DNA from 4 places in the Oceanobacillus sp. FSL K6-0127 genome. Region 3 is predicted to be linked to each of the others. Evidence: riboswitches for the same ligand, from Rfam matches in the RefSeq annotation. Region 3 holds a riboswitch; each other region holds the start of a gene.
The links. Region 3 has a riboswitch for S-adenosylmethionine ahead of MHH64_RS00015 (O-acetylhomoserine aminocarboxypropyltransferase/cysteine synthase family protein). Riboswitches for the same ligand answer to the same signal wherever they lie in the genome.
Positions count from the first base shown of each region.

Region 1: linked by a shared signal. The riboswitch ahead of MHH64_RS13035 (carboxymuconolactone decarboxylase family protein) and the one ahead of MHH64_RS00015 (O-acetylhomoserine aminocarboxypropyltransferase/cysteine synthase family protein) in region 3 are both predicted to bind S-adenosylmethionine.
Region 2: linked by a shared signal. The riboswitch ahead of MHH64_RS03790 (sodium:solute symporter family protein) and the one ahead of MHH64_RS00015 (O-acetylhomoserine aminocarboxypropyltransferase/cysteine synthase family protein) in region 3 are both predicted to bind S-adenosylmethionine.
Region 4: linked by a shared signal. The riboswitch ahead of MHH64_RS17920 (O-acetylhomoserine aminocarboxypropyltransferase/cysteine synthase family protein) and the one ahead of MHH64_RS00015 (O-acetylhomoserine aminocarboxypropyltransferase/cysteine synthase family protein) in region 3 are both predicted to bind S-adenosylmethionine.

Region 1 is NZ_CP150287.1:2,639,426-2,647,790, forward strand. It holds gene mtnN (5'-methylthioadenosine/S-adenosylhomocysteine nucleosidase) at 1-665, shown strand, start outside; gene sigK (RNA polymerase sporulation sigma factor SigK) at 751-1,455, opposite strand; SAM riboswitch class I at 1,951-2,057, shown strand; gene MHH64_RS13035 (carboxymuconolactone decarboxylase family protein) at 2,178-2,843, shown strand; gene MHH64_RS13040 (LLM class flavin-dependent oxidoreductase) at 2,912-4,279, shown strand; gene MHH64_RS13045 (sodium:pantothenate symporter) at 4,384-5,880, shown strand; gene MHH64_RS13050 (UDP-N-acetylmuramoyl-L-alanyl-D-glutamate--2,6-diaminopimelate ligase) at 6,115-7,593, opposite strand; gene mnhG (monovalent cation/H(+) antiporter subunit G) at 7,785-8,126, opposite strand; gene MHH64_RS13060 (Na(+)/H(+) antiporter subunit F1) at 8,119-8,365, opposite strand, start outside.
Region 2 is NZ_CP150287.1:772,048-780,412, forward strand. It holds gene MHH64_RS03765 (RraA family protein) at 1-509, opposite strand, end outside; gene MHH64_RS03770 (hydroxyacid dehydrogenase) at 526-1,458, opposite strand; gene MHH64_RS03775 (LysR family transcriptional regulator) at 1,588-2,463, shown strand; gene MHH64_RS03780 (2-hydroxycarboxylate transporter family protein) at 2,574-3,899, opposite strand; gene MHH64_RS03785 (glutathione ABC transporter substrate-binding protein) at 4,352-5,914, shown strand; SAM riboswitch class I at 5,991-6,098, shown strand; gene MHH64_RS03790 (sodium:solute symporter family protein) at 6,213-7,838, shown strand; gene MHH64_RS03795 (flagellin) at 8,286-8,365, shown strand, end outside.
Region 3 is NZ_CP150287.1:587-8,951, reverse strand. It holds gene MHH64_RS00035 (ATP-binding cassette domain-containing protein) at 1-612, opposite strand, end outside; gene MHH64_RS00030 (hypothetical protein) at 1,102-1,722, shown strand; gene MHH64_RS00025 (YpmS family protein) at 1,878-2,513, opposite strand; gene MHH64_RS00020 (SGNH/GDSL hydrolase family protein) at 2,525-3,421, opposite strand; gene MHH64_RS00015 (O-acetylhomoserine aminocarboxypropyltransferase/cysteine synthase family protein) at 3,973-5,670, opposite strand; SAM riboswitch class I at 6,077-6,189, opposite strand; gene rarD (EamA family transporter RarD) at 6,321-7,226, opposite strand; gene megL (methionine gamma-lyase) at 7,410-8,365, shown strand, end outside.
Region 4 is NZ_CP150287.1:3,625,845-3,634,209, forward strand. It holds gene MHH64_RS17890 (LLM class flavin-dependent oxidoreductase) at 1-888, opposite strand, end outside; gene MHH64_RS17895 (ABC transporter permease subunit) at 908-1,687, opposite strand; gene MHH64_RS17900 (aliphatic sulfonate ABC transporter substrate-binding protein) at 1,840-2,799, opposite strand; gene MHH64_RS17905 (LLM class flavin-dependent oxidoreductase) at 2,818-3,942, opposite strand; gene MHH64_RS17910 (ATP-binding cassette domain-containing protein) at 4,031-4,807, opposite strand; gene MHH64_RS17915 (hypothetical protein) at 4,837-5,199, opposite strand; gene MHH64_RS17920 (O-acetylhomoserine aminocarboxypropyltransferase/cysteine synthase family protein) at 5,232-6,542, opposite strand; SAM riboswitch class I at 6,900-7,007, opposite strand; gene MHH64_RS17925 (alpha-L-glutamate ligase) at 7,024-7,992, opposite strand; gene MHH64_RS17930 (LLM class flavin-dependent oxidoreductase) at 8,011-8,365, opposite strand, start outside.

The DNA of each region.
Region 1 (8,365 bases), 1.8 Mb from region 3:
TGGATGAAGAAGTTGCACTATTATTAGACCAGATGACAGAAAAACAAGAACAAACAGTAGCAAATTGCTTATTTGTTCAAGGGAAATTACAGGATAAATCTGTAGTTCTGTTAAAATCAGGGATTGGGAAAGTGAATGCGGCAATGGCTACTACCATCATGCATGAACGTTTTGCACCAACACATGTTATTAATACAGGATCTGCTGGCGGTTTTGCTAGCAATCTGGAAGTGGGAGATATCGTCATTTCTACTGAGGTTGTCCATCATGATGTTGATGTAACTGCCTTTAATTATAGCTATGGACAGGTGCCTGGACTACCTCCAATGTACAAGGCAGATAAAACGTTAGTTGAAAAAGCAGTAGCTGCAGTAAAAAATATGGATATAAATTGTGAACAGGGAATTATTGCAACTGGTGATTCGTTTATGGAAGATGCCGAGCGTGTTGCATTTGTTCATGAAAAATTTCCGACGATGCTTGCTTCAGAGATGGAAGCAGCAGCTGTTGCACAGGTTTGCCATCAGTATAACAAGCCATTTGTTATTATTCGTGCATTATCTGATATTGCCGGAAAAAAATCGTCCATCTCGTTTGATCAATTTCTTGAAACAGCGGCTAAAAATGCAGCCCAGCTCATTATCGCTGTAGTTAAGAGTTTATAAACGAGAATTAAATAAAAAGCAAAAGCCCAGAGACAATGATAAATTCATGTTTCTGGGCTTTTTTATCATTTGGAAGCCTTCCAAATTAATTATTGCGCTCTTTTCGATAGTACTCATGAAACACTTTCATGAGCGCTCTTTTTTCAATTCGTGAGACATAGCTTCGTGATATGTTTAGCTTTTTCGCGATTTCTCGCTGTGTCATTTCGTTATAGTCATTTAATCCATAGCGATAAACAATTACCTCTCGCTCTCGTTTATCGAGAACAGAAAAATACTTTTGCATTTTGGCGATCTCCATATTCAATTGGATGTATTCAATTACATTATCATTCTCTGCCTCAAGAATATCAATTAGACTGATTTCATTGCCTTCTTTGTCTTGACCAATTGGATCGTGCAAGGAAACGTCTTTTTTCACTTTTTTTAATGCGCGAAGGTGCATCAATATTTCGTTTTCAATACAACGAGCAGCATATGTTGCCAATTTTGTTCCCTTATCTGTTGAGAAGCTTTCGACCCCTTTTATAAGACCAATGGTTCCAATTGAAATTAAATCCTCCATATCCTCACCAGTATTCTCAAACTTTTTTACAATGTGAGCAACAAGTCTTAAATTATGTTCAATAAGTTTGTTTCTGGCTGTTTCACTTCCATTTTGCATTTCCTCGATGTATTTCGCTTCTTCATCAGAGGGTAATGGTTGCGGGAATGCATGGTTTTTTACATAAGAAACAAAAAAGAGGGCTTCCTTAATTAGAAGAGCAAGCACAGATAAAATCCCGGACAAACGCAATCACCTCCTAAGTGAACAGTCTGCTTCAAGATTGGGCTTTTGCCTATATAACATCTTTATGACTTAAAGAGAGGATTCGTGTCTGTCCACGAAAATTTGTTATGGAAACAGGCTTTTTAAGGTTTTAGTTGATTTGATAACGGACTTATTCATCAAATACTTTGTGAAAAGATAAAGGTTGGTTTGTAACTCGTACCTATATTACATACTAGCGATAAGATTAAAAAAACGTTCATCGCATCCAATAAATGGGTGCAGTAGGTGGTCAAGAGGATTGGATTATTGGAGTAGCACAGGAGCTAGCAAAGCAATAGATTTTGACGATATAACTTTGGAATGAGCACGTTACAATAAATAGTTTCATATAGGTCAAATGAACGTCATCTTACGCTAAATATCTAACTTTTGTATTAAATTCAAAAAACAGAGTTGACATGATTCGTTACCAGGTGTATGATGTGAACAATTCCTATTAATTGAATATGATTTTTCTTATCAAGAGTCAGGGGAGGAACTGGTCCTACGATCCTGCGGCAACCGTTACAATGATGTAACAAGGTGCTAATTCCAGCAAGCAAATGCTTGAAAGATGAGATGAGTGATTTAGAACCTCTTCCTCATCAGAAGAGGTTTTTTCATTTGATTAAAAACCAAGTAATATCATGGGAAAGATTATATTGCGATGAATAGGTAAATTTGAAAAGGGAGCGAAGAAAATGGGTGTAACAAAAACAGATAGCTTGTACAGAAAGGATTATTTTGGAAGGCTTCAGGAACTAAAGAAATATGCACCAGATGCGTTCGAGTCATTTTTTGCTTTTAATAATCGAGCATTGGCTGAAGGGGAATTATCCGTAAAGTTAAAGGAATTAATTGCAGTTGCTGTGGCACACATTACTGGATGTCCGTATTGTATTGATTTACATGTGAAAAATGTCAAAAAGCAGAAAGCAAGTAAGGAAGAGGTGGCAGAGGCGATTTTCGTTGCAACAGCATTAAAGGCGGGATCAGCTGCGGCACATGGAGTAAATGCACTAAATGCTTACGATGGAAATAGTGACGAGGAATTGTATAAAGCATCGTATTTCAACCGAATAAAGGAATTTTCTAAGTTGAACGATGAAACCTTTAAGGCATTTTTAAATTTTGATCACCATTCCATAAAAGCAGAAAACTTAAGTGAAAAAGAAAAAGAGTTAATTGCAGTTGCTTGTGCACATACAACAGGTTGTGCGTATTGTATTAATTTGCATACGAAAAATGCAAAAAATACAGGAGCAAACTTAGCAGAGATTTCTGAAGCAATTTTTGTTGCTGTAGCACTGAAAGCTGGATCGGCAATCGCACATAGTGTAAATGCCTTAAACGCTTTTGACGAGTAGTATTGTTTCTGATAATCGTGCGAGCAGTAAAGCCATATCTAAGCAAATTTATAGGAGGAGTGTTCCAGTTGGAAAAACAAATTCATCTGAACGGCTTTGTACAAAATTCACCATCGCCTCATTCCATGGGGTTATGGAAACATGAAAAAGATAAGGGGGCTTTTCATAATCGAATTCATTATTGGACAGAAACAGCGCAAGTGTTAGAGCGAGGAAAATTTGATGCCGTATTTATTGCCGATGTGCTAGGCACGTATTCTGTTTATGGTAGTAATCATGATGCTGCAATTAAGCATGCTGTGCAATTGCCGGCACATGATCCATTAATGCCAATTGCAGCTATGGCAGCGGTCACAAAGCACATCGGATTCGCTCCAACGATTTCAGCAACCTATGCCCAGCCATACGCACTTGCACGCCAGCTTTCAACACTGGACCATTTGACCGAAGGAAGAATTGCTTGGAATGTAGTCACATCGTATTTAGAGAGTGAGGCAATTAATCTGGGCCTGTCAGGTAGATTGCCTAAAAATTTACGCTATGACCGTGCTGATGAATTTCTTGAAGTCGTTTACAAGTTATGGGAACACAGCTGGGAAGACGAAGCGGTTGTTTATGACAAGGAGACGGATACCTTTGCAGATCCTAAAAAAGTACATACGATCGATCACACAGGTGAATTTTATCATGTACCTGGTCCACATTTGACGGAGTCATCACCACAACGGACTCCAGTACTTTTTCAAGCTGGTGCTTCTTCGAGAGGAAGAGATTTTGCAGCCAAACACGCTGAAGCAGTTTTCACAAAGGGACATTCACTGGAAGCAATGAAAAATTACGCTGCAGATATTCGAAAACGTGCAGTAGAGCAGGGAAGAAATGCAACGGATATTCGTATTTTTCCAATGGTTCTTCCCATTATTGGTTCTACAGAGGAAGAAGCATTTGCTAAATACGAGAAATTAAAAAGCCTTGTTAGTTATGAGGGGACAGCTGCATTGCTTTCTGGGCATACAGGTATCGATCTATCTAAATATAATCCGGATCAGTATTTAGATGATATGGAAACAGAAGCAGTACAGGGGAATTTAGACATGTATACAAAGGATCCCCAAAAAAGGTGGACACTTCGTGAGGCACTTCAAAATCATGGTCTAGGCAATGGCACGGCAAAATTTATTGGCACACCAGAACAAATAGCAAATAAATTACAGAAATGGGCTGTTGAGGCTAACGTAGATGGTTTTAATATTGCACAATCGTATTCATTAGAAACTTTTCGGGAATTTGTTGACCATGTTGTACCTGAATTACAAAGGCGAGGAATATATAGAACAGATTACGAAGGTAATACATTAAGAGAAAATCTTTTTGAAACCAAAAGTCCATATTTGCCCAACAATCATCCGGCAAGAAAATTGAAATTACATGTATAAGGTGTGATGGTATTTTTAAATTCTTATACTTACATTCAAAAACCAAGCACATAGTGTTTTTACTACGATTAATTAGCTGATAATTCAGAGAAAGGGGTCAGTGCATGCAAGCTACCACATTATATACATGGATAGGTTTTTCACTCTTTCTTGTGGTTATGCTTTTTCTTGGTTATATTGGCGCCAGAAAAACGAAAAATGTCCGTGATTTTGCAACTGGAGGAACAACGTTAGGACCAGTCATCTTAGGCCTATCTTTTGCTGCAACCTATTTGAGCGCTGCAACCTTTCTAGGATATCCAGGATGGTCTTATGACTGGGGTCTATCTAACTTATGGCTTTTCTTAGCAATGATAGGTGGCGGCCCAATAGGAATGCTAATGGTTGCAAAAAAGGTAAGAAAGTTGAATACCAAACAAAAATCACTATCATTACCAGACTGGCTTGGCGATTTTTATAATAGTGATATTTTGCGAGTGGGAACAGGGTTAATTTTACTTTTTAATATTTTTTACATAGCTGCGCAATTTGTAGCTGGTGCAAGGATATTTGAGTATCTGCTTGGTATGAATTATTCAACAGGTTTGATTCTTATTACGGCTATTGTGGTGTTATATGTGTTTGCAGGTGGCGCACTTGCGGATATCTATACAGATGCTGTACAGGTAATTATGATGGCTATTGCTGGATTAGCAGTATTTATTTCAGGGATTGTTATATTTTGGGATGGGGGAGTCACTGCAACTTTTGCAGGTATTGTTGATAATTTAGCTGCGCAGGATGGTAACCTTGTTAAGGTTTTTAATCCGGAATCACTACATTTTTATTCAATCGGACCGGTAATAGGTGCCATAACAATCCAGTGGGCTTTTGCCTCGGCACCCCATTTATTTAATAAGGTATTGGGTTTGAAAAGAGAAAGTGATTTAGGAAAAATGATTTTAGTTTATGTTATAACAGCTTCCCTATGTGTGTTAGTACTGTTTGGTGGATTGTATAGCAGAGTAGCTATTGGTAGTGGAACAGAAACAACTGACTTAGCCCTTATGGAGTATATCGCATGGGCATTCCCAGCAATTTTTGTTGCGATATTTGGTGTAGTTATACTTGCTGCAGCTATGTCAACGACTGATGGGTTATTTGTATCGATTTCAACCGTATTTGCTAATGATATTTTTCTTAAATTTCTAGTGAAACGCGGATATGTAAATGTGAGTGAAGAAAAGGCGCAACAAATCGCTCTTCTCATTAGCAGATGGAGTGTTCCACTAGTCGGATTAGCAGCATTTCTGCTTGTGCTTAACCCACCAAGGTATATGGGGGACGTCATGTGGATTGGGATTTCAGGTGTAGCAGCGGGGACCCTCGGTCCAATCTTGTATGCTGTTTATGCTAAAAGGAAAGTATCTCCACGCGCAGCAGAAGGATCGATGTTTATTGGATTATTATCATATCTTATCTTATATTTTGGCGGGATCATCCCCAGTACAATGTCTGCCGGTGCAGTAGCAACATTTATTGGAATCGCAGTCATATTGATTTTGTCAAAAATCTTTAAGGAACCCGACCAAGAATATGAAAGTATACAAGAAGCAAAGTGAATGGATTAGAGAATGGGGGAGAAGCGATTGTTTGTTAATGAAATGTTAACAGTTTGGCTATATGGTCTAATTGCTATATATGCTATTGTTGGTTTTTCTCTTTGGAAATGGTACTTTGGAAAAGATTAACCTTTTCTTTAAATAACAAATTGCCCTGGGATCTTTGATAGAGCCTAAGGCAATTTGTTGTATGTTTGCAGTTTGAATGTAAATTAGTCCTTACTGATTCTAGATCTACACACTTAGATTATACTTAATCGAACAATTTCGTATTGCGATTTCCTTGTCACTATGCGGGTGTTTCTTATCTTCTGTGATTTGATACTTCTCAAGCCCTTTACCAGCAATGATAATAATATCTCCAGGTTCACTCTTGTCGATAACAAGGCTTATGGCAGCCTTTCGATTCGGAATGCAGATATAATTATTGTGCTTCATTCCTTGTTCCATATCCGTTAAGATAGCATTAGAATCCTCATATCTTGAGTCATTAATTGTTAAAATTACAAAATCAGCTACAGATGCTTTCTCAGCCATAATGGGACGTTTCGATTCATCTCGATCTCCGCCGGTACCAACCACTAATAGAATACGATTCTGCTTAAATGGTTGGACAGAAGCGATTACTTTTTCTATCGCATCTGGGGTATGTGCGTAGTCAATGTAAATTGATATTGGTGCTTCAAGGTCGAGCTTTTGCATTCTGCCATTTATGTGGGCTATATTAGCGAGTGAGCGGACTAACGTTTTTACAGAAATCATTGTTTTACTATATACGGTTGCGATTGCAGCTACTACATTATATACATTAAATTCGCCAATTAATTTTGTAGTGACGGGAAAATTCCCTTCTGGAGATCCTAATGTAAAGCAGGTACGGTCCTCATAGTAGATAATATTGGTTGCTCGAAAGTCAGCTTCGTTATAAATGCCGTAAGAAATTACTTCAAATGGTGTCATGCCATTATATATCTCATACCACGGATCATCCCGATTTAGAATAACATTTTTTTCTTCTGTCAAATTATTTCCAAGCTGCGCAAAAAGGAGACCTTTTGTGTAGCCATACTGCTCCATCGTCTTGTGATAGTCAAGATGATCCTGTGAAAGGTTTGTAAAAGTTACTACATCAAAATTAACTCCACGTTGCCTTCCTTGTGCGAGACCATGAGAAGATATTTCCATAACTATGTGACCCATTCCGTGCTCGGCTACTCTATGAAGTATTTTTTGATTCGTTAGTACATCACATGTGGTGTTATCACTTTCTACGGATTCATTTAGAAGATCAATTCCATTTGTACCAAGCAATGCAGCTTGCTGATTATTCTTTTCAAGTAACTGCTTAATTAGTGTTGTGACTGTTGTTTTACCATTTGTTCCAGTCACACCGTACACAGTCATTTTGTTTGAAGGATAATGATAAAACTTATTTGCAAGAATTGCCAGTGCTTTTGCAGTATCTTTTACAATAACTAAAGCAAACTTTGTAAGGTCAATAGGAAGTTTTTCTTCTGCAATAATAATTGTTGCTCCATTATGAATGGCTTGTGAATAATAAGAATGACCATCTGATCGGAAGCCTCTAATACAAACAAATAATGATTCTTTTTTAACTTTTCTGGAATCCTGTTCAATGGAATGGACTTCTTCTGGTAGTGCACCATATATTGATTTTATTTTTAAGCTGCTTAGTAACTCGTAAGTATTCAACGTGGAAAACCTCTCTATTCAGTGTTAACAAAACGAATAAATTCATCTAACCATAGGTATTCCCGTTTCTATTATTTTTTAATCGAGAATTTACATATGAAGCAGGAGAGGAAATTAAAAAATGGATCATCAGCTTGTGATGATCCATTTTTTAAAATTTAATTCTTTATCAATACGAATAAGATTTATCTTTATTCTTTATCTTGTTCAAATTTCTTTCTTAAATCGTCCTGTATACTGTTTTTAGCGAGAGGTACCCCATTGTAATATGCAGAACGATTAACCATCAACGCTGATAAAGGTGCTGTGATAAACAGAAATAGAATGGCTAGCAAAACCTTTCCGTTGATTATACCTGTCGGAATGAAATAGATGAACGTAGCTAGCATCAATGTGACAACCCCAAGGGTTGAACTTTTACCAGCAGCGTGCATTCTACTATATACATCCGGAAGGCGAATGACACCAATTGCGCTTAAAATAGTGAAAAACGTACCGATTAAAATGAATATGCTCGTAATAATCTCAATCACGGTCAAAGACAGCACCTCTTTCCATGAATTTTGACATGGCCACCGTTCCAACAAAAGCCAGAATACTTAACACAAGGATAATGTCGGAGTATGCAATGGTTTCTTGAAGGATCATGATAATCCCGATAAAACCAACTAATGTTACTCCAATACAGTCCAATCCAAGTATTCGATCTTGAGTGGAGGGACCTTTAATTATTCTTATTAAGAACAGAACCAAAGAAATTGATAATACTAAA
Region 2 (8,365 bases), 770 kb from region 3:
TCACCTAAGATTATATCTCCTGGATGAACGACTTGACCGCCACAAGAGATATCAACATTTATTTCTCCAGGACCATTCTTGTATGGGCCACGGCCCGTAATTCCAGCTGCGAAAACAGGGAACTCATTGTTTATTAAATAATCAACGTCTCGTATGCTTCCATCAACTACAAAACCAGCTATGTTCTTACTCTTAGCATATGAATACATAATCTCACCGCAAACACTATGATTCATATCTCTCCCAGCATCTACTACGATAACATCACCAGGATCGGCCATTAATAATGCCTGATGGAATAGCATATTATCTGCAATAGAGGCTTTTACAGTGAGTGCTTGTCCAATTATTTTCTTTTCTTTCCCCATTGGCCTAATATGGGCATTCATACTATAAAGTCTACCCATACAATCAGATACATTGGCACTTGGGTATTTTCTTAATGCTTCAACTAATTGTTTATCTAGATTATTTCTGTGCTGAATTATTCGTTTTCCAACATTCATCATTATCTTCCCCTTTATACTATACAACTCTATAGTTAGGTGTCTTACCTTCTAACACAGTTATAACTTCTTTTACCACCGTTGAACCCATCAGTTTCATCGCTTCTACTGTGTTTGCGCCAATGTGAGGAGTAGCAACAAAGTTATCTAAACTAAGTAATGGATTTTTTGATGTGGGTGGTTCATGCTCAAAAACATCACTTGCAGCTGCAAATATTTTCTTTTCTGCTAAAAATTTATACAAAGCCTTTTCATCAATTACTCCACCTCTAGAAGTGTTTATCAAGACTGCATGTGGTTTCATAAAACGTAAAGCCTTTTCATTAATTAAATGCTTGGTATCTTTTGTTAGTGGAACACTTACCGATACAAAATCAGCTATCATCATCAAGTCTTCTAATCTATCTACTTTTTCAATCCCAACCTGAGAACACTGCTGTTCTGTGACAAATGGATCGTATACTACAATCTTCATATCAAATCCGTGCTTGGCGATTTTTGAAGTATTTAATCCAATCTTACCTGCTCCTATCAGTCCCAATGTCTTATTATTTAGCTGGTAGCCCATCAGCTCTTTAGGTGCTATTGATTTATTTTCATCTTTCTTTCCCTTCTCAAAGCTTAAACTTATATTACGCACAACATTCGTCATAAGAGCGATAATTAACTCAGATACAGATTGAACATTAGCTTCCGGTGTATAGACAACTTTTACATCATATTCTTTGGCGGCTCCTATATCAATTGAGTCATAACCAATACCATGTTTACCAATAACTTTTAACTTTTTTGATTCCTCAATCATGGAACGAGATACCTTTTCTGCCCGGATTATCATGGCATCGATATCCTTTAGCTCATCAAGATTATTTGTTAATGTGGCATATTTTTGAAGTGTGTTTAGAGCATCTTCATCTATGTGTTCATTAAGATAGACCTTATACTTTGGCACTTTATCTACTCCTTTGTTTGATAGCGCTAACAATTAATTATATACTAAGTATAAATATTGCTAAATGTAATGTAAAATACATAAGAACTGTATTAAATACTATTTATTTTAATATTAGGAGGATCGAGAATGAACCTGAACTTTATCCCGACGTTTTTAACGATTGTACGAAAGCAGTCGATTAGTGCTGCAGCAGAATCGATGCATGTTGCTCAAACGACAATTAGCCAAAGACTAAATGTTGCGGAACAAGAATTTGGTTTTAAACTCATCGAAAGAGGAAGGGGTATTAAAAAAATTACGTTAACACCTGCAGGCGAGGAATTTTTACGTTTAGCAGAACAGTGGGAAAACATCTATAACGACTTAAAAATCCTAAAAGAAAAAGGACCTAAGCTAACGTTGAGCATTGGTTCGATAGATAGTTTTAATACATTCTATTTACCAAGTGTCTATAAGGAAATTAACAAAACATCATCGTCTGTGCTACTACATAGTCATACACTACATTCAAATGAAATTTATTCCGGAATTGATAATAAGACACTTGATATAGGTTTTACGCTAATTCAAAGGAGTCATTCAAACGTAAACGTAGAGAAATGTTATGAATCTGATTTAGTCGTATTACGCAGTGGCAATGTTAGCGATTCAAAAGTAGATCCTTTAGCGTTAGATCCTTTATATGAACTATTTATGCCTTGGGGAGAAGAATACAAAATATGGCATGAGTTTTGGTGGGATCCGTTAAGTGTTCAAAAAATAAAACTAGACGATATCCACTTATTATTCGATTTTTTACAAAACCCAACTTACTGGGCAATCGTTCCTGAATGGATTGCGAAAAAGGCAAATAAAAGCAGAGGGTTTTCGATTCAGTATTTTACTGATCCGCCACCAAAGTACACCTGTTACAGGCTTACTCATAAAAATCCAAGCTTGTCTAAGAGTTCTGCTATTGAGTTTTTTGATAATCAATTGAAAAAATGTATCTCTATGTCATGACAACGTCTTTATTTTTTATATAATGTATTCACAAATAAAACCCCTAGAATGTTACTTGCTCAACACTCTAGGGATTTCGCTTCTATATTAAATATAAATCTAACATATTATTACGTGGCGGATAGAAAACTCATAACTAAAATTGTTAATACTCCACCAATACGTGTAGTTACCTGTAAGAAGGGATACAATTGCATTCGATCACTTGCTTTTAGAACAGCAACATCTCCTGAACCTCCCATATCAGCTAACGAAAGTCCAGAGATGATGGAAGACTCAATGAAATGAAAACCAATTAGCCATCCAGCCAATCCGGCGATAATTGAAATAATCACTACAATAGTAACAATTAAGAAGATGTGTGATGGATCTGTAATGATTTGTAGGATACGGTCAATATCAATTAAGCTTGCACTTATAGCTACTAATATAGCTGGGATCCAAAGCTTACTTATAAAATTAAACCATACCTCTGCACAAACGGTGATATATTCAGGGAAAATATTCCAAACCTTTAATATTGCAGTTAAAATTATGATCCATACAAAAGTATGTAGTGCGGGGACAAGTTCACTTAGCAACATTCCTGCCATATATAATCCGCCAGCTACCATCATACCTATTCCGATATTGCGAAGTGATTCTAGCATACTTGTATCTTTTGTAGTTTTAAATCCTGCATCTTTTTTTCTAAGAGGATTCCCTTCTCCTGAGAATCCTTTTACAAACATGTTTTTATTTTTCTTCCCTAAAAAGTTAAGTACAGACGCTAATAGTATACAAATAATATTAGAAACGATTACTGCAGGTGCAAGAATATCGAAATAATCTACTGGCAAACCTCCCATATTATCAGCATAAATCTCCGAAAGCGGAATGGCCCCTGTAGTTATTCCGCTTGCCATAATCGGTGCCACTATCATAAGAATCGTTTGTTTAAATCCTATACCAAATAGTTGCCCTAGCAAACCACCCGCTAATGCTGCCAGTAATATCGTCGTTAATAAAGGAATTAACATTTTTAAAGCTACATTAATAAGAACTTCCTTTTTTATTCCTAATATACTTCCGACAATTAATCCTGCAACAATTAGGTTAGAGAATCCAAAACCACTATAGAAATCAGCAGCTAATTCAGCAGTTACTTCAGGCAAAATTCCGATATAAATTAGTAGAGAGGGTAGGAAGATGCAAAGTATAGTACCTCCTCCAAAATCAGAGAATTTTGGAATGGAATCCCCCATCCACATGAACAAACCACCTAAGCCCATCGTAATCATAAAACCAGTAATTAAACTAGAAGGAACGACATCAAGGTATAATCCTACTATTGCAGGTACTAATAGTAAAAGATATATTGGAAGTTTTATTCCGTAAATCTCTTGATTAAAATTATTATTCTTTCTTTTTGTATTCACAACATTTTCACTGCCCATTAATCCCACTCCTTTTTTAGATAAGTATTTCCCTAACAAACAAATTTTGATAGCGCTTTCTATTAATTGGAACGTATACTTGCTTTGATTTCTATTATCCATCATAAATATTAAGAATTATAATGTAAAACTAATATATTTGCTAATAAATATCAGAATATGTGATGTTATGATGTTTAGAATCTCATTGTAAGGAAAAAGAGCTATTCTCATAGTTAATTAGTTTGTAATTAAAAACATTGAATGCTATTATATATTCAATTCAAAGTAAATTCATCGGTATTATTGAATAATTGAATTGAGAGATAGACGTTGCTAGGAGGGGGATATAAACTGTTCTTAAAATAACTGAACAGATCATAATAGATACATAATTGATTGAGGATAATGGAGAGTAAACAATCATAGAAATTAAAAGTAGTAAAAATATCAACACGTGGAGTGTGGTTAAATTGAAAAAAGCATTATTATTTATTTTACTTATAGCTGGTTTATTGGTTATTTCTGCATGTGCTGGTGACGGAGCAGATGAATCAGAGAATGCAGAGGAACAAAAGGATCTGACAGTTGGATTAGCTGCAGAGCCAGTATCGCTGGATCCGCACGCTGCAAATGATGGTAACTCCTTATATGTGATGAATGCCATCTATGATACGTTGGTTGAACAAAACACAGATTTGGAGATTCAACCAGCTTTAGCTGAGAGCCTTGAACAAATTGAAGATACTGTCTGGGAAGCAAAGCTTAGAGAAGATGTTACGTTCCATGATGACAGTGCATTTAACGCGGAAGTAGTAAAAGCGAACCTGGATCGCGTTCTTGATCCTGATATGGGCTCACCGCTAGCCTTTTTATTCGATATGATTGATTCCGTGGAAGTAGTAGACGAATATACGGTACAGATTCATACAAAATATCCTTTTTCAGCATTGCCATCTCATTTGGCACATCCGGGCGGGCATATGATCAGTCTTGAGGCGATTGAAAAGGATAATGAAGCAATAGCTAATGGTGGAGAACCGTTTGCAACAGTTAATGAGAACCCAATCGGTACAGGATATTTCAAATATGATGACCGAACAAGTGGAGAACAAATAAAAGTTGTAAAAAATGAAGACTATTGGGGAGATAAGGCCGGTGTAAATTCGGTAACCTTTAAATTTGTCCCAGAGGATTTAACACGAATTGCAGAGCTGCAAACGGGTGATTCGGATATCATTTATCCAGTAAATACAAGCAATATTGACGAAGTGGATACGAATGAAGGTACACACGTTAAACAATCGGATAGCGCAAGTATGTCTTATCTTGGCTTCAATGTAGAAAAAGAACCATTTACAGATCCTAGGGTAAGACAGGCGATTGCAAAAGCAATTAATAAAGAAGAAATTATCGAAGGGGTACTAAATGGTGTGGCTTTACCAGCAAAAGGACCGCTCGCGCCTACCGTGTTTGGGTATGATGAGGATGTAGAGCCTATCGATTATAACATTGAGGAAGCAAAGGAACTATTAAAGGAAGCGGGCTATGAGGATGGTTTCAATGCGACAATCATGGCCTACGATACAAATACATCGGATATCGCGCAGGTTATCCAAGCAGAACTAAAAGAAATTGGTATCACTATTGACATTGAGATGACCGAAGTAGGAACTTATTTAGAAGTGACTGGTAATGGCGGTGTTGATATGTTTATCGGAAGCTGGGGGACTGTAACATTGGATGCGGATTACGGACTGTACCCGATGTTTCATTCAGCAAATGCCGGAAATCCAGGAAACAGGTCTTTTTATGCGAATGATGAGGTAGATGAGTTGCTGGAGGAGGCAAGACAAGAGGGAGCGGAAGAAGAAAGACTGCAACTATATAGTGAAGCACAACAAATAATTGTAGATGAAGCTCCAATCGTTCCACTTTACCATTCTGTATTGCTAGCTGGTTTAAGGGATGAAGTGAGTGGATTTTATCAGTATCCAAGTAGTTTCCCATTTTTGCGTGATGTAACGATTGATTGACAGATAAATTGAATTTTAAAATAACATTGACTTTTTCATCGTGAAGGTGTAATTTTAATACAATTGAATATTGAACTTCTTATCAAGAGAGGTGGAGGGATATGGCCCTTTGATACCTCGGCAGCGGGCTCAATTTATTGAGTACTGTGCCAATTCCATCAGACACTGGTCTGAAAGATAAGAAGAGGTGCCCTGAATTTATCTACCCTCTTCTTATGGAAGGGGGTTTTTGCTTTGTCTTTGTAATTGAATATTTGTTTGGAATAAGGTGATGTAAATATTAAGGGAGTGACTAGTTGTGACAGAATATGGTGTATGGACAATTATACTGGCATTAGGATATACATTTGCGCTCATATCGGCAGGGCAAATTGCCAAAAGACGTGTGACAAAGAAAGATAGTTATTTTGTTGGAAATCGGAATTTCAATAAATGGATTGTTGCGTTTTGTATAACTGGATTATTCTCGGGATCCACATTTATCTCTATTTTGGAGTTATCTTATTTAACCGGTATCTCCGCAATCTGGTATGGGGTGGCGGAAATGGTTCAAATATTTATTATTGCTTTGTTGATTATCCGTTCTTTCCGGAAAAAGATGCTTGTAACGGTTTCTGGTTTGATAGGAGATACGTATGGTAGAACGGCAAAAGGCTTATCAGGAGCAATTACTGCATTTGCCTTTCCCATGTGGTCCGTTGCCACGGCAATCGCATTTGCTTCTGCATTTCATGTGTTTACAGGTATTTCATTGAGTTTATCCGTTGCGTTTACTGCTATTTTACTTTTTATCTATTTACAAGCTGGTGGCATGTGGTCCATTGCCTTCACACAAACGATGAATATGTTTGCATTCGGATTAATGATCGTAATTGGAGTTGTTGCCTTTTTCATCAATCCCGGAATATCAGGTTTAGCTGCATTGAACATGGAGCGTCCAGAAATGTTTAACTTTGGAAGTGTCGGACTGCAAGTAATTGTCGTCTGGTTTGGGACGTTCCTCGTTAACGTCATTCTGGCTCAGGCTGCTTTCCAAATGGCATTATCCTCCCGCTCGCCAGAAGAGGGTCAAAAAGGACTTGTCATGGCTGGATTCATGGCGATTCCATTCATAGTCGGTGGCGTTATCTTCGGAATATCAGCTGCCACCGTTGTGCCGAATGCATCCACTGGACTTATCGCGATTCCCCAGTACTTGATGGAAGTCTTGCCTGCCCCATTAGTAGGTTTGTTTTTCCTTGGTGTATGGGGTTGTGCACTCGGATGGGGTGGACCTTGTCAGTTCTCAGGTGCCACAAGTCTCGGACGTGATGTGGGAAGTGCGATTAATCCAAATGCCACAGGGGACCAGCTTATTAAATATACGAAAATCTCGCTGCTGCTTTTAACCGGCCTGATGATTGCGTTTGGCTTATTGCGAACAGAGCAATCGGCATGGTGGAATGTATTTGCTTGGACGATACGAAATAGTGCCACGTTTGCACCGGTAGTAGCCGCATTATTCTGGCCGGTGGTAACGAAGCGAGCTGTAGTTGCTTCCTTGTTCACTGGATTTACTAGTGGACTGTTATGGTATTACCTGGGCGGCTGGCATCCACAGGAATTTTATCTAAACATACATCCGGTTTGGATTGGAAGCTCGGTTAATATCCTGACAATTACGTTGGTGACGTTGGCTAATAGAAGAACGAGTTTAAGATTGCGAAAAACAGATCGCTTTGGTTACTTGGGATTAATTGGAGGAGTAATTTTTACACTGGTTAATATTTTATACTTTGAACAGGCGTATAATAGTGGATTGTTTGGGTTGTTTATGTTTGTAGCTATATTGAGTTACTTTATAGCAGCAATTCGGTTTGTGAGGTTAGATGAGCGGGGAGCGGTAGTTGCAGAAGAACAGGAATACATTGCGTCCAACAGTTAAGAACATAACACCATTAAATTTCTAAAAGTTTATCTCCCGATTAATAGGGGTATAGATGATTTATCGCAATGAAAAGTAATGAGTAAAAGTGTTAATAGGGAATGGAGGTAGAATGAGTATGGATTTAATTATCACTGCTTTCGTTGTCTTGATTGGTGTCTTTGTATTAACCATTAGGGCGTTTACAGCAGTTTATAAAAATAGATTGAAGGATTCTAATTAGGAGAGAGATTTCTATTAAATAATGCATAAGGGCATCCTTCTTTAGGAGGAGGTCCTTTTTTGGGTAACCAAGTAGTACTGTGGTCTATTTATGACTAATCTACCGACATAATAAAAAGTTTAATAAAATTGCTAAAACATTCCTAAACCATGCCGATATAAATAATGAAGCGAGACACAAGGATGTGACTTGCTAAAAATTAAAAACATGGAGGTAGATTGATCATGATTATCAATCACAATATTTCTGCTCTTAACGCACATCGTCAATTAGGAGCAAACCAAGGTGCAACACAAAATTCATT
Region 3 (8,365 bases):
CGTGTTTTCAAAGTTAATTAAGAATTCTTCCAGCCACTGGATTGCTTGAATATCAAGTCCGTTAGTTGGCTCATCGAGTAATAGAATATCTGGGCTGCCGAAAAGGGCTTGAGCAAGCAAAACTTTTACTTTTTGATCGGCAGTAAGCTCAGCCATCTTCATCGTATGAAGCGATTCTTCGATACCAAGACCTTTTAGCAATACAGCTGCATCCGATTCAGCTTCCCAACCGTTCATCTCAGCAAATTCGCCTTCTAGCTCTGCAGCACGCATACCATCTTCTTCTGAAAAATCAGCTTTCATATAAATTGCATCTTTTTCTTGCTTTACTTTATACAGCTTTTCGTGTCCCATTAAAACCGTATCAATTACTTCGTTTTCCTCATAAGCGAAGTGGTCTTGCTTTAAGACAGCAAGTCGTTCACCAGGAGACATGGAAACATTTCCCGACTGTGCCTCAACTTCACCAGACAATACTTTCAGGAAAGTTGATTTTCCTGCACCATTTGCACCAATAACGCCATAGCAGTTTCCAGGAGTAAACTTAAGATTTACGTCCTCAAACAGCTTTTTATCACCATATCGTAAACTAACATTAGTAACAGTTATCATTCTGGGTCTTTTCCTCCAATAAAATAAATAGTAATCATGGTAAGCTTACGTTATTTGACGCAACTTTGCAAGAACCCCATAGCATGTTTTACAAAATTGGTAATGTTTTATAGGTTTCCTATTTCGCTGTATTGTAATATGTTATATTAAATAGGAAGTAATTATTATTTATCGGCTATTTACTTTATAGATCTAGACATAATTATAAAACGTTTTAATAGTCTACTCGTCTTGATTCTAATAATCTTAGTCGATGGAAGCTCTTATTTGTTCATGAAATATATGTCAGTTTAATCAGTGAAAAGTGTAAGCACAAAAAATAACTTGTATATTTGCCTATTTTTTGTAATAGTAGTACAAAAGGCTATTAGAAATGCCAAGCTTATAGGTACCTGTCTTAGATACACTTATGCAATTAGGAAAGCTATATGCTTTCCTGCTTTATAGAATCAATTGTTTTATTGCCCATAACGGAAAGGGGGGAAGGGCATGGGTGAAAGGATCATTTATTTCCTTTTTACCGATACAGGCAGTTATTTATCGAAAGCAATAAATTACTACACGAAAAAGTCATTAAATCATGTCTCTATCGGTTTTGATCCGCAATTAAACGAACTGTACAGCTTTGGAAGAAAGCAGCCGAGAAATCCATTTATCGGTGGATTTATTAGGGAAGATATTCAAAGTGAATTTTTAAAGCGTTCAACCTGTGAGCTATACAGTTTTACAGTTACGGAAGAAGAATATGAAGGTATCATTCATAATATAAAAGAAATTGAAGCAAAAAAACAGCTTTATAAATATAATTTTATTGGTTTATTCGGTGTAATGATGGAAATAGAGATTAATCGAAAATATGCCCTATTTTGCTCCGAGTTTGTTGCAACAGTACTGCGAGATATGAAGAGGTTTCAATTTGGCAAACCGATTAGCTTTATTACACCCGCAGATATTCGTAGTTACCCAGGGATGCAGCTGATATATAAGGGAATTCTTGGAGATTATCAGAAGCAGAAACCACTTGAAGAAAGAATACAAGACCAAGCCATACCAAAGCAATCATTTATTTTTCTATTATCTTCTCGATTTAAACGCTTGGGTTTAAAATAAGCAAAAGAACCATCTACATTGTAAATGGTTCTTTTTTTATGGTCAGGAAGCTTTAAATATGGAATGCTATGGATACTTAGCTATCAATACAGCCACGTCCATGCAGCGCTAAAGCTCAAACCGATGATAAAAAGGAATGCCGTGTTCCCGGCCGGTTACCATGGGCCTAACATCTCCAGACCTAGTGTTTCATATGGAATCTTTAACCGAAAGGCTAGATTGTTTGCCTCGAGGTCTATCGTTTCCACTGCAACATGAAAATTACTGCGAATATCCATATCTGTAACTGCCACATAAATTTCCTGTTCTTGCGGATTGACCGTAACCCATTCTGGCATTGGAAGTAAGTCAGCCATATATTCCATGATTTTTTTGTTTGGGAGTTCTAATAAGCCAACCGATATGGACTTTTGTTTTAAAATAAGGTCGCCATTATCCTGCACTAATGGTTCGAAATGAACAGAAAGTGGGACCGTTGTTGAGAACACAGGCAGCTCTCCAATTAAATGGACATCTTCATCAAGTGATATACGATAGTAATGATCTGAATCTCCAAGTAATTGTTCAATGTATGCATTGACGAGATTATTCAAATTCTGTTTTGATGTTCGTATAATAAACTCAGAGCTTTCTTGATCGCCTCGTTCATGGCGGACTGGAGCTTTATTTTCCGGAACAGGTCCAAATAAGAGTGCGAGAAGCACAACAAAAACAATGCCATTAAAGATTAGCAAGCTATAGAAAGCTTTTTTCCATTTGTTACGTTTCAAACGCTGTTTTCTATCTGACATAGCGTTCATCCTTATCTTCTATTTGTAATATAGTCAAGTACTCGTTCAGCTATTAGATAATACCCCTCATAATTTGGGTGGAAATTATCTTCAGCAAATAAGTTCGTGGCTTTCACTGTAAATAAATCTTCGGTTGGTATAAATGTAATATTTTCGTATTCACTAGCAATGTTGCTGCTTGCAGTGTTCCAGGCTCCAACAATTAAATCGAGCTCTTTAATATCCTTGAAATATTGTTGGAAAGGGTTATAAAAGCCGACAAGATATATATGAGTGTCTGGATTTAATGCAATAATGGTCTCAAATATTTGCCGAATTCGGGATTCATAGCCATCCATTTCGGCAACAAAGTCATCGATAACAAGGTGCATAATGTTTTCCCTGGCGATTTTCATAATATCATTTGCACCAATTGTAATCAGTACTAAATCGGAATCCGCTATTTCTCTGGCGATCTTTTCCTGTTCCAGACGCTTGAGCAATTGATCTGTACGATTCCCGCGCTTCCCAAAGTTAACAATCTCTACAGATTGCAATCCATCATTGATTGTTCGGTCTAATATTCCAATATAACCACCTTGATCCGTTTCATCACCAACACCTTGGGTAAGTGAATCACCGATTGCCACAATCTTGGTTTCTTGATTACTGAAGAAACTAATTGTATTCTGTAGTGCACCAGATATATTTGGTGGAAATCCCGTTTGATCAGTATCTTCTTCTTGTTTTTGGTTTTCTTTACTTGTATCCGACTCATCATTCACTTCATGATCTTCAAATTCTTGTTGCATATCTTGCTCGGGCTGAGTGGCTGGCTCCTTACTCATTTCATTTGACGGTTGCATAAAAAAAATAATGAAAGCTCCGATAATCAGAAGGGAAAAGGTTATATAAACATACTTTTTCAAGTTAATCACACCTATGCAGTTATCTCTTAATATAATATGGAAAAAAGGTTAATTTGTCCGCTTTATAACTATTCGAAATGGATTTATAAATTATATACCCTTTCAAGCACTCCTGTAAAATTATGCTTAAAGAAATCATGGTGTTTGGCTATATATGTATTGCTTGTTATCCATTATTTCAAGGAAGATCCGTAGTGTCTATATCTTAATCGTTTATTCAGAACATCCATTATAAGTTTAATCAATAATATAAAAAGTTAAACTTGAAGTTGATCTTAAATATCGATTGTTTGTTGCATCATAAATATAGCGGTGAACTACTGGGACAGGAGCGAAATTGTTCCAGCAGATTCTACTAATAATAGGAAGTCAGTATACGCACAATCCTTATTTACACATGAGTTCACACTTTCCTTTAAATACGAACATAACGAAATATAATGCTTAATTAAAAAATCGCCCTCTGTTAAAGAAGGCGATTTAAATTTTAGGTCCACTCTTTGGGGATATTCCCGGTTTGATGGAGATGTAAACCTGATTATATATAGTGTTTAAACTGTAACAGTTGCTTGCGTATTATTGCTTCGAAGCTGAAGTGCTAATGCAGCTGGATTTACCTCTGTAACAATAATTCCCGTCGCATTTGCATGCTGCAATGTTTGATTTGTGCTTGCTGCTCCTTCGGCAAAAATAAATTTTATTTCTTTATTTACCAATTGTTCAATAACTGCAGCTGGAAGTTCTTTATCCTTAACCCATAATGCATCAACAGGAGATGAAATTACAGATAATTCATTAGCTGGATCATCTTCTACAGAAATGATTTCAAAACCAAGTTTTTCTAAGGATTTCGTTTCGCTTTGATCAATCCCGATGCTAGCAATAACTTTTTTGCGAATACCTTCCTGACGATTAAATGGAGAGGAAAGCAAGCTTTTAATTACAGCGTCATTCGATTGTTGTGCAGCTTGATTAACTCCAGTTGCTTGATCAATTGCTTGCTCTAAGTCTGCCAGAATATCTTCTACAGCTTCTAGTCCAATCGACAAGCGGACAAGCTCTTCAGTTACACCGCTTTTCTTCAAATCTTCAGCATTTAGCTGCTGATGTGTCGTTGAAGCAGGATGGATGATTAAGGATTTAGCGTCTCCAACATTTGCTACATGTGACCATAGCTTCACATTGTCGATTAGCTTTCTACCTGCATCGCGTCCCCCTTTGATACCGAATGTAATAATCGATCCATAGCCGCTCTTGAAATATTTCTTAGCAAGCCCATGTGATGGATGTTCCTTTAAACCAGGGAAGCTGACCCATTCTACTGCTTCATGTTTTTGTAAATAGGCAGCAACTTTTTCTGCGTTCTGTGCGTGTCTTTCAATTCGTAAATGTAGCGTTTCTAGTCCTTGTAAAAATAAAAATGCACTTTGGGGGCTTAAGCATGCCCCGATATCACGTAATAATTGAACACGAAGTTTTGTAATAAATGCTGTTGGACCAAGATCTTTATATTTTAAGCCGTGATATGTTTCGTCAGGCTCGGTGAAGCCAGGGAATCGATCGTTATTCCAGTCAAATCTTCCACCATCAACAACGACCCCGCCAATTGTCGTTCCGTGACCGCCGATCCATTTTGTTGCGGAATGAATAACAATATCTGCGCCCCAAGTGAGCGGTTTTGCGATATAAGGGGCAAAAGTATTATCAATAATTAATGGAATATCATGAGCATGTGCAATATCAGCAACAGCTTCTACATCAAATACGTAAAGACTTGGATTTGTGATGATTTCACCAAATATAGCTTTTGTTTTATCGGTAATCGCAGCTTCAAATTCCTCCGGTTTTGTACCATCAACAAATTTTACTGTAATCCCATAGCGTGGAAGGGTCGCTGCAAAGAGATTGTACGTACCGCCATATAGGTTGCTGTCCGCAATAATTTCATCCCCAGCTTCCGCGATATTCAAAATTGCTAGCGTAATAGCAGCCATTCCGGATGATGTTGCAACAGCACCAACCCCATCCTCCAGCTGAGCAACACGCTGTTCAAATGCATCAACCGTTGGATTCATAATACGAGAATATATATTACCTGATTCTGCTAAACCAAATAAGTTTTGTGCATGTTCTGTATCACGGAAAACATAAGAAGTTGTTTGATAGATTGGAACAGCACGCGCACCTGAAGTTGGGTCCGGCTGTTGACCACCATGAAGTAATACCGTTTCTGGCTGAAATTGTGACATAATAAAATTCCTCCTTGAAATGTTATGTTTTTCACTAGAAAACTATAAACTTTAATACCGTGGATCACTTGGCTACCGAAACAGCCACGTCCAGCTCCAGCGCTAAAGCTGTAGCGAGACTTCCCTCGCCTCCGTACGATAAAGAAGACTTGCCGACTGGCTAAGACATGTGGCCTAGTCGCACTTATACCCTTGTGGTGAAAGTCAACATTGACTCTAGGTAAAAGGATGGCCGACTAAACCAGGCTACGCCTAACATCGGCATACCCCTAAAGGGGCGTGTTTCCTTTATCTCCTGTGGCTCAGTCCGTACGTCGCTAACCGGGCGCTTACGCTTTTGTGTTTGAAGAGGGAAAATGAAAAAGCCCTCTTCCTAAGAAGAGGGCGTATGTACGAACCGTTCCTCCTCTCATCTTCCAGGTTTTTACCCTGTAGGATTTAGCACCGTTACAAGCAGGTTAATGCTTTAAGGTTGCCGGGCTTCATAGGGCCTATTCCCTCCGCCGCTCTTGATAAGAGATGTTGCATTATTTAAGTTAGTGTGAGTATACAATGAATTCTATTATCTGTCAATGATGTTTTCTGAAAAGTTTAAATTAGGTTGAATGTAATTGCATGTTGCAGGATTTACCTAAAGCCAGAGATTCATTTTAATGTGTTCTCAAACGACGCTGCGAATTTTTATAAATAGACGCCATATATATAAATAAAGCAGTCCAAATAAAAGCAAACGTAACTAGATGTGCTTGTGAGAAGGGCTCTTTATAGAAAAACACACCAATTACAAGCATCATGGTAGGTGTGATATATTGCAGGAAACCTACCATGGCTAGAGGAATCTGCTTTGCACCACTGGAAAATAACAATAGTGGAACAGCGGTAGCAATACCCGCTCCAATTAAAAATAGGTTCGTAACTGTTATAAATGGTGTAAAAGTAAATGAACCGCTTGGAATAATCCATAAGTAAATAAGTGCGACTGGTGTAATAAGCAATGTTTCAATTGTCAGCCCGGAGATTGCGCTGACATTCACTGTTTTTTTCAGTAACCCGTATAATGCAAATGTGGTTGCTAGCAGCAGTGAAATCCATGGAAATACACCGTAACTGAATGTTAAGTAAAGCACACCAATTGCTGCTAAAATAAAGGAAAGTAATTGACCTTTCGTTACAGGTTCTTTCAAAATGATAATTCCTAGTAAAATACTAATAAGCGGGTTGATATAGTATCCAAGACTTGCTTGCAGGATATGTCCTTGAACAACTGCCCAAATAAATAGAAACCAGTTTAATGTAATCACAATCGCGGCAGCTGTGATCCCAAGTAATTGCTTTTTCTTTTTCATAATTTGTCGGCATTCCTGTATGAAGTTATTCCATTTACCAAGAAAAATGACAAGAAGCAGCATAAATACTGCTGACCATGCTATTCGATGTGCTAGAATTTCCCCAGCTGGAACATAATCAATTTGTTTCCAGTACATTGTAATAATCCCCCATAAGAGGTAGGCACTGAATGTATAGATGATGCCGGTTTTCGTATGCCGATTATCCATTATATTTTCCCTCCTAAGCGGATTTTTTGAACAACCTTTAACATTTCTATAATAGTAGATGGAATTTACCAATTTAGCAATCACTTAGCTTAGCTTAAGTTTTAGAAAACGCTTTCATAATTGAGTTGTATTCGATATGATAGATGTGAGCGTAAGAGACATCTATTAAGAGGGGGTTTGACGATGACACAAAAACAAAATCAAAAACGTATTGAAACGGCTGTCATCCATGAAGGCTATGATACTAAAGAAATGCTTGGGAGTCTTTCCACACCCATTTTTCAAACATCTACCTATACATTTGAAACTGCGGAGCAGGGGGAACGTCGCTTTGCCGGTGAGGAGTCGGGCTATATTTATTCTCGCCTGGGGAACCCAACCGTCCGTGTGCTTGAAGAGCGTATTGCGACTTTAGAAAAGGGAGAAGCTGGTCTTGCATTTGGATCGGGAATGGCGGCAGTGTCAGCTGTTCTCATTGCACTCACCAAAGCAAATGATCACATTATATGTTCATCGGGTTTATATGGATGTACGTTTGGATTTCTAACGATGATGCGAGAAAAGTATAATATAACTACTGATTTTTCGGAGATGAAATCAAAGGAAGAGCTTCGCAGTCTTATTCGGCCAGAAACGACCGTCATTTATGTAGAGACACCGATTAATCCAACGATGCGCTTAATCGATTTACAGCAGGTGGCAGAGGTTGCAAAGGAATACGGTATTCCGGTTGTAGTGGACAATACATTTTCTTCTCCTTATTTACAGCAACCATTGGAATTAGGGTGCGACATTGTCCTTCATAGTGCAACGAAATATATCGGCGGACATGGAGATGTAATTGCAGGTTTAGTCGTTGGCAAAAAATCCTTTATTGATATGCTTTCCAATACAACACAAAAAGATATCGGCGGGGTTATATCTCCATTTGATGCATGGCTTTTACTGCGTGGTTTAAAAACATTGGCGGTTCGTTTGGACCGTCACTGTGACAATGCCCGAAAAATTGTGGCACAGCTGAAGATGCACCGGCAAGTCGCTAACGTATATTATCCAGAAGATGACGACAATCCGGATCTTGCGATAATGGAAGGACAAATGAAACGTGGAGGGGGAATCATTTCCTTTGATGTGAAAGG
Region 4 (8,365 bases), 820 kb from region 3:
AATCTCTGAAACAATCAGGTCTTGTAATTGCTCATATTTCTCTTTAGCCTCAGCCTCTGTCCTGCCTATAAAAGGGGAAACACCTGGCATAATTTTTACTTCATCCGGTTTTCTTCCAGAGGCAATTACCTTTTTCTTTACTTTTTTATAAAATTGTTGTGCCCCTTCAAGCGTCTGCTGTGCTGTGAAAATAACATCCGCTGTCTGGGCCGCAAGCGTTGTGCCAGCTTCTGAAGACCCCGCCTGAACGATAACTGGATGACCTTGCGGTGAACGCGATGCATTTAATGGTCCTTTTACAGAAAAATGCTTTCCTTCATGATTCAATGAATGCAACTTATCAGAATTAAAGTAAACACCAGATTCTTTATCACGAATAAGTACTCCGTCTTCCCAACTATCCCATAAACCTTTCACGACTTCGACAAATTCACCTGCTCGTTCATAGCGTAGGTCATGCGCTAAATGTTCCTTCTTACTAAAATTGCTTGCTTCGTGCTCATAATAGGACGTCACCACATTCCATGCTGATCTTCCATTGCTTATATGATCTAGTGAAGCAAATTTTCTAGCTAGATGAAATGGCTCATTGTATGTTGTTGATGCTGTAGCTGCAAGACCAATTTTTTTTGTAACAGCAGCTAATGCAGGAAGAAGTGTAAGCGGATCTAGCCTTACTAATTCTGCAGGGTGTGATAATCGATGAAAAGAAAGACCATCACTTAAAAAAATCATATCTAGCTTTCCTTTCTCAGCAATTTCAGCAACTTCACGATAAAAGTTAAAATCTTCAAATCCATCGGCTGGAACATCTGGGTGTCTCCATGAGGCCATATGATGACCTGTTCCCATAAGAAAAACACCTAAAGCTATCTGTTTTTTCTCCACTGTTTTCAATCCTTTCATACTATTTCTTTTGATAAACTGGATTCCACTTTAGGAGTCTGCTCTCTAATAGCTTCGCAAGAGAATCTGCCAGCTTCCCTAAAAGTGCGTATAGTAATATCGCTAGAACAACGATATCAAGTTGCATAAATTCTCGGGCATTATTTGACATGTAACCAATTCCAGAGGAAGCTGCTACTGTTTCTGCTACGATTAACGTTACCCACATTGTTCCCAGTGCATATCGAATTCCAACTAAAATAGATGGCAGTGCTCCCCTCAGTACAATTTTTGAAAAAAGCTTCTGCCTTGATAATCGATAAACATTCCCCATTTCAATTAGCCCCTTATCAACCGAACGAATGCCGTGATACGTGTTTATATAAATTGGAAAAAAGACACCAATAGCTACCAAAATAACTTTGGGCTCTTCACCAACCCCAAACCATAATATAATAAGTGGAATTAAAGCTAAATGTGGGATATTACGGAACATTTGAACGGTAGTGTCTAAATGTTTCTCCGCAATCGGATATATTCCATTTAATAAACCAAAAATTAACCCTAATCCACCACCGATTATAAAACCGGTTAATGCACGGTTAAAGCTAATAAAAATATGAGTCCACAGATCTCCATTCACAGCCATTTGAGCACCCGCTTGAACAACTTCCAAAGGGGGAGGCAATATGCTGCCTGAAATTGATCTGTTCATTGTAAATAACTGCCAACCCAATAACAATGCTACCGGAATTATCCACGGGGCTATTCGGTCATAAAAACTACTAGTTTTTTCTTTCACTTTTTTCACTTCCTTTTACTTACATAATTCATCCGTGAACTTATGAACTATGAATAGAATGTTTGGTGGTACACACCTAGATTTCACTTATGCAGATAGGAAGGTCTATACTTTCCTATCTGCTAAGCTAGCCATTAATTAACTGATTTTAATTATTTATTTTCTGGATACCAAATGTTCTCTGTGAAGTCTATTTCATTATTAATTAACCCAATGTCTAATAAATCTTTTGCTTCGACTTGTAAATCTTCTATTGCTTGATTGTCTATAAACTGTACATTGGATTGTTTTCTTGCTAAGACCGTTCCCCATGTGGCCGAAGGAATTTTGGTCGCTTCTTCTAATAGCTCAGCTGCTTCAGTAGGATCCGCATCAATACTCTTGCCAACTTGTGATAAGTGTTCAATGAATAATTCGACTACCTCAGGAGCTTCCTCGGTTATCTCAGAAGTCGCAAAGTAAAATGATCTGTATGGAACAATATCTTCTGCTGTCTGTAAAACCACATTCCCTCTAGATTCAGCATCAGCTAAATATGGATCCCAAACAACCCATGCATCTACCTCTCCTTTTTCAAAAGCAAGACTAGCATCTGGTGGATTAAGAATGACAGATTCAATATCATCAATCGATAAATCGACAGCGTGAAGCGATTTCGTTAATAAATATTGAGCAATCGATGCGTTATTATAAGCAATCTTCTTCCCTTTTAAATCTTCAAGAGACTGTATATCGGAATTTTCGCTTACTAAAATCCCCTCCGATGTTGGGGCAGATGGTTCACTAGCAATATATTTAAAGTCACTTCCTTTATCTAAAGCAAAAATAGACGGAATATCCCCGGCTCCTGCAAAGTCAATACTTCCAGAATTTAATGCTTCAAGAATTGAGCTACCAGTATTAAACTCCGACCAAGTAACTGTATAACCTAGATCTTCAAGTTCTTTTTGAAGCTCCCCATCATTCTTTAGAGTCAGTGTTGTGCCATTTTTCTGATAACCGATTTTAATTTCATCCGAGGAACCTGCAATCGCACTGCACCCTGCAAATAGAACGGATAGCAATAATATACTGAACAAAATGAACATGTTCCTTTTCGAAAAATAATCCATTTTATATACTCCTCTCACCTATACTGTTTGCCGTATGCTAATAATCTCATGCACCTTGGGTATAACCTTTTCACCTATTTCTTGTATTGTTTCTAAATGCGGGAAACCCCGTAACAATACTTTATCGAATCCTAAATCAGCAAATTCCACAATCCGTGCTGCAACCTGATCTGGCGTTCCAACGAGTGCAATCGAATTTCCAGACAATACCTGGGTCAGTCCCGCCCACAAATTAGGGCCAATCTTAAAATTATTTTCTCGCCCTTCTTCCATTAATTGGTGCAGCCTTTTTACACCAACGGAATCACCTTTTGCTGTTGCCTGCTTTTTCTCGTTTAACAAATCAATTTCAGCCTTTGTGAGCAGTCTATCAGCATTCTTATAAGCTTCTTCTTCTGTCTGACCTAATACAACTTGAAAAGAAACACTATAACTCAATTCCCGATTGTAAGCTGCTGTCCGTTTCTTCATTTCGTTAATTCGTTCTTTCGTATTTTCCAGTGTTTCCCCCCATAACATATAAACATCAGATTCCGCTGCTGCTACGTCCTTACCAACATCTGATGCGCCACCAAAATATATTTTTGGTATAGCTTCAGGCTTTGGAAATAATGTTGATCCTAGAAGTTTATAAAATTCACCTTCATGATTAACGGTTTCTTCTGTAAATAGTCGTTTCAATACTTGAATATACTCCCGAGTTCTCCGGTATCTTGTTCCATGATCCAAAAAATCACCATCAGCAGCTAAATCCACTGGAGAACCTCCTGTTACCACATTAACGAGCGCTCTTCCTCTTGACCAATAATCTACTGTAGCAAACTGTTTAGCAAATATAGATGGTTGAATCGAACCCGGGCGAATCGCAAAAAGAAATTTTAAGCGATCTGTCTGACCGATCAAATTAGCTGCAACAACTAGGGAATCCAGGCACCCTCCACCTGTTGGCAATAACAATGTTGAGAATCCTCCTTTTTCTGCTGCTTGTGCAATATCCCTAATATATTCAAATGTAGGCAGTCTTTCCGAACTTTCATCTGTCCCTGTCCAAGGGTTCACTTTTCTGCGTGAAGCATTATTGCTGGATGCGCCAACAAACTCCCCATCGCCTGATGTTGGTGCCATTGTAATAAATTCAACCATGTTAAAACCTCCACAATGTTATATATTTAACTTCTTTTTTCAAAGCCGTTGATATAAGAATAAAACTGCAATCAATCACATAGTAAAGTTATTCATTTCCAACTTTTCTCATCCTGTGTTCCTGTAAATCAAGCTTTTGTTTTCCAAGTACACTCGATAAAAGTTCTTCTTCTAACTTTGCAAATTTTGGATTTGATCGAGTTCTTGGTCTTGGGAGATCTATTCGCAAATCCAGTTTCACCGAACCGTTTTCAATTAAAATAACACGGTCCGCAAGCTTAATTGCCTCACTCATATCATGAGTAACCAGAATCGTTGTAAATTTCTGTTTCAACCAAAGTTCCTCAATAAGTAACTGCATTTCTAACCTAGTCAACGCATCAAGCGCTCCCAATGGTTCATCAAGAAGCATCAATTTTGGTTTTGATGCCAATGCTCTAGCTAAAGCAATCCGTTGCTTTTGTCCTCCTGATAAAACGGCTGGCCACTCTTTTGCCCTCTCTTCTAAGCCGACTTGTTGTAAAGCCCACTTCGCTTGTTCCATCCATTCTTTCTTTAAACCTAATCCAACTCCAACATTCTCCAGAACTGTTAACCAAGGCAATAACCGAGCATCTTGAAACATAATTCGTGCCTGTTTATTTAAACCATCTAATAGGATATCATCCTGCTTAACCTCTCCAGTGGTTGCTTTCTCAAGGCCAGCAATATGTCTAAGCAAGGTACTTTTTCCGCATCCACTCTTTCCAACAATTGCAATAAATTCACCAGGATTGATACGTAGATCAACTTCACGCAATACTTCTAAATGTCCAAAGGATTTTTCGAGTTGGTTGATTTCCAATTCGACACCTAAATTTGTCATTCTAGAGAGAGCCTCCTTCTCATTCATTTTTAAAAACTAGGAGCAATTTCATTTTCTGGCAACTCTGATTGATGCAAAAGTAAATTGGACTTAATTCTATCTTCAAATTGGTTAAATGAGATTGAATTGCTTAACTGAAAAAACTGAATACCATCATTTCTAGCTTTTTCATATGACAGTTCACAGAATGTCTGTGGTGGGGCAACGAATGCCTCCACACCTTGCTTTTCAGCAAATTTTAATGCTGCACCCCTTCTTCCTTCTTTTAAATGTACAGCTGGATTTTCATAGTCTGCAACCTGTTTAGTTTTTGAATTATAAATCCGTAAAACCTTTCCTTCCACAATTGGTACGATAAACTTCCTTTCATCCAGTACTGCAGCAATAATCATACTTTTCTCTCCTCACTTCTTTGTATTTTTCTTTATTCTACAAAACTAGCTCCCAGGCTTTTCCGTAAAGCGGAATTAATATCAGCTTTTATATCCTCAGCATCTTCTAATCCGACCGATATTCGAATTAATTCTGGTGTAACACCGGTAATTCGCTGCTCTTCTGGTGATAATCTAGAGTGGGTCGTACTTGCCGGATGGATAACAAGTGTTTTTGAATCACCTACATTAGCGACATGTGATAAAAGCTTTACCGATTGGATAAACGTTTTTGCCGCTTCAAGTCCTCCTTTTATGCCAAATGTAAAGATTGCTCCTGCTCCACGAGGTAAATAAGTTTCCGCAAGCTCAAATTGACCATCTCCTTTTAAACTAGGGTAGTTTACCCATGTTACCAGTTCATGCTCATTTAAATACGCAGCAATCTGTTTCGTATTTTCGACATGCTGTTTCATTCGAAGCGGCAGTGATTGAAGCCCTTGAATAAATAACCAACCATTAAAAGGAGATAAGGCTGTTCCAAGATCATGCCCTAACTCAAATCTAGCTTTTGAAATAAAAGCACTCTCACTAGTCAATTCCACATATGATTGGTTATTTAGTGAATCTTTGGGTGTTGTAAATTCTGGAAAGTTACCATTTGCCCAGTTAAACTTTCCTGCATCGATAATGATTCCGCCAATCGATGTTCCATGCCCACCAATAAATTTCGTTGTCGAATGAATAACAATATCTGCTCCAAATGCGATCGGGCATTGGAGATACGGTGTCGTGAAAGTAGAATCTACAACTAAAGGTATACCGTGTTCATCAGCTATTTGGCCTAATTTTTCGATATCAGCTATTTGCAGCCCAGGATTCCCAATTGTCTCCGTAAAAATTGCCTTTGTATTTGCATTAATCGCATTGGTTATTTCTGAGAAATTTGTTCCATCAACGAAACGAACCGTTACACCAAAACGTTTAAACGTTTCAGAGAAAAGATTGTACGTTCCACCGTATAATGCATTTGTTGTCACAATCTCATCTCCTACTTTTGCAAGTGTTAATAAAGCGATTGTGATTGCTGACTGTCCAGAAGAAACTGCAAATGCATCCACACCACCCTCTAACCCTGCTAGGCGTTTTTCAAGAACACGGTTAGTTGGGTTCGCATTACGTGAATAAATATATCCTTCCCCCTGCATTTGAAATAGGGACGCAGCATGATCTGTGCTTTCAAACCCATAGGATGTTGTTTGATAGATAGGTACAGCCCTAGAATGTGTTACCGCATCAAGTTCTTGCCCCCCGTGCTGTGCAATAGTATTAAAATTTAAAATACCACCATGTTCATTCGTCATTTTTTATATCTCCTTTTCATTATTTAATGGCAGCAAAACTAATTTAATTAAACAGATAGGTTAACTTGGTTTAATGGATAAAAAAACATCGCTTTTAATAACTATTTTTCAATAACAAAGAGGCTGAAAGTGTTTTTATCAATAAACATTCAAACATGATTGACAAAAATATCCGATTCGGAAATACACTTAGAGCATCAAGCGACAGATGGTGAGCACCCTTGTGATATGTACCCCAATGTCTCACCCATGCCCCTTCTGTCTACGTATATTTTCTGCGCTAAGTTTGTCTATCGTTCTTCATTTATTTAAATACTTTAGATATCTCGCAGCCTCTTTGAATTATCACATACACCCTCCTTATTTTCAGTGGAATTAAGAATTGGCACCTTGCTACTCAACTTATGACATAATTGCTGCCGCAGGATCATTAGACCAGATTCTTCCCCAGACTCTAGATAAGGATTTTTTATGGGTCAACTTATTTTGCACTGGGGGAACTCCCTACATGTTCTCTCAATTTCTCCAGTTCACTCCCTAAAAACCTCGCTACTTCCAGCATACCGTATTTTCCGCTTTTTGCTTCTGCTTCGCTATTGTAGTTCGTATTTGTGTTAATATCGTACGTGTAAATATTCCCATCCTTATCCTCAATAAATTCGATTCCTGCAATACGAATATTATTCGCCGCTAGGACACGCTCATATTTTTCTAATACTGGATGATTAAATCCCTCACGAATTTGAAACTTAGCTGGCTGGGCACTTTCTTCACCCACCGGGCAAAAAAGATCATCGATTGTGCAAGCATCTGCCGGACATAATTCAAATCCCTCTGATGTATCCACACGCATAGCATAAAGGAACTTTCCATTAACAAACTCACATCGCGTAATATAGGACTCCGGAGATTCAATATACTCTTGAAGTAACGTAACGCCATCAACCGGCTCTTCAAACGACTCCCCTTCCACATATTTTTGCAGTGCGTTTATGGAAGTAAATAATTGAACGCCCAAGCCTTTACCTGCACGATTATGCTTCGTTATAAACTTCTTCCCTTTAAAAGCTTCTGCTGCTTGTAAAATATTTTCTTTCCCTACAGCTGCAATTGTCTTTGGTGTCTTAACACCATACTTTTCAAGCTCAAGATATTGCAGAACCTTGCTTACTTCAAGCTGCAGTGCACGACTGCCGTTTATTACAGTTCTTCCATGATGCTCTAACCACGCGAGTACAGCATTCGTTAATTCTGGTGCAAACCGATTTCCACGGGTATGTGACGAAGCACTCATCCGATTGTAAAAAACCCCTTCTGGAGGTGCTGCACTAAGATCAACCGTACCATTATCAAGCAACCAATCTTCATAAGGTAAATTAAGCTCTTTTAATCGATTAATTAAATGCTCTGTCCACTCATTATTTTCATGGATAACGTATATTTTACTCATTTATAATTCTCCCCTAACTTAGATATTCGTTAATGTATTACGTAATTCTTCAACCTTAGGCATTACTTGCTTTGCAAAGCGTTCCAATTCTTCAAGCTGTGGAGAGCATTGTAATAATAGTTGATCTACTCCGGCTGCTTCATAAGCTAAAATTCGCTTTGCAATTTGTTCCGGTGTGCCAACAAGATTCGGACGCAATCCCCGGTTTGATACTGAGTAATCTTGCAATTTAAGCTGTTGCTCAAGCTCTGATTTCGTTGTAAAATCTTTCATACCTGCATAGCCTGCTGCATCTTTAACTGTCGTAATACGGTGTAATTCTTCCTGTGCCTCTTCCTCCGTATCTCTGCAAATAACATAGGCAGCCATACTA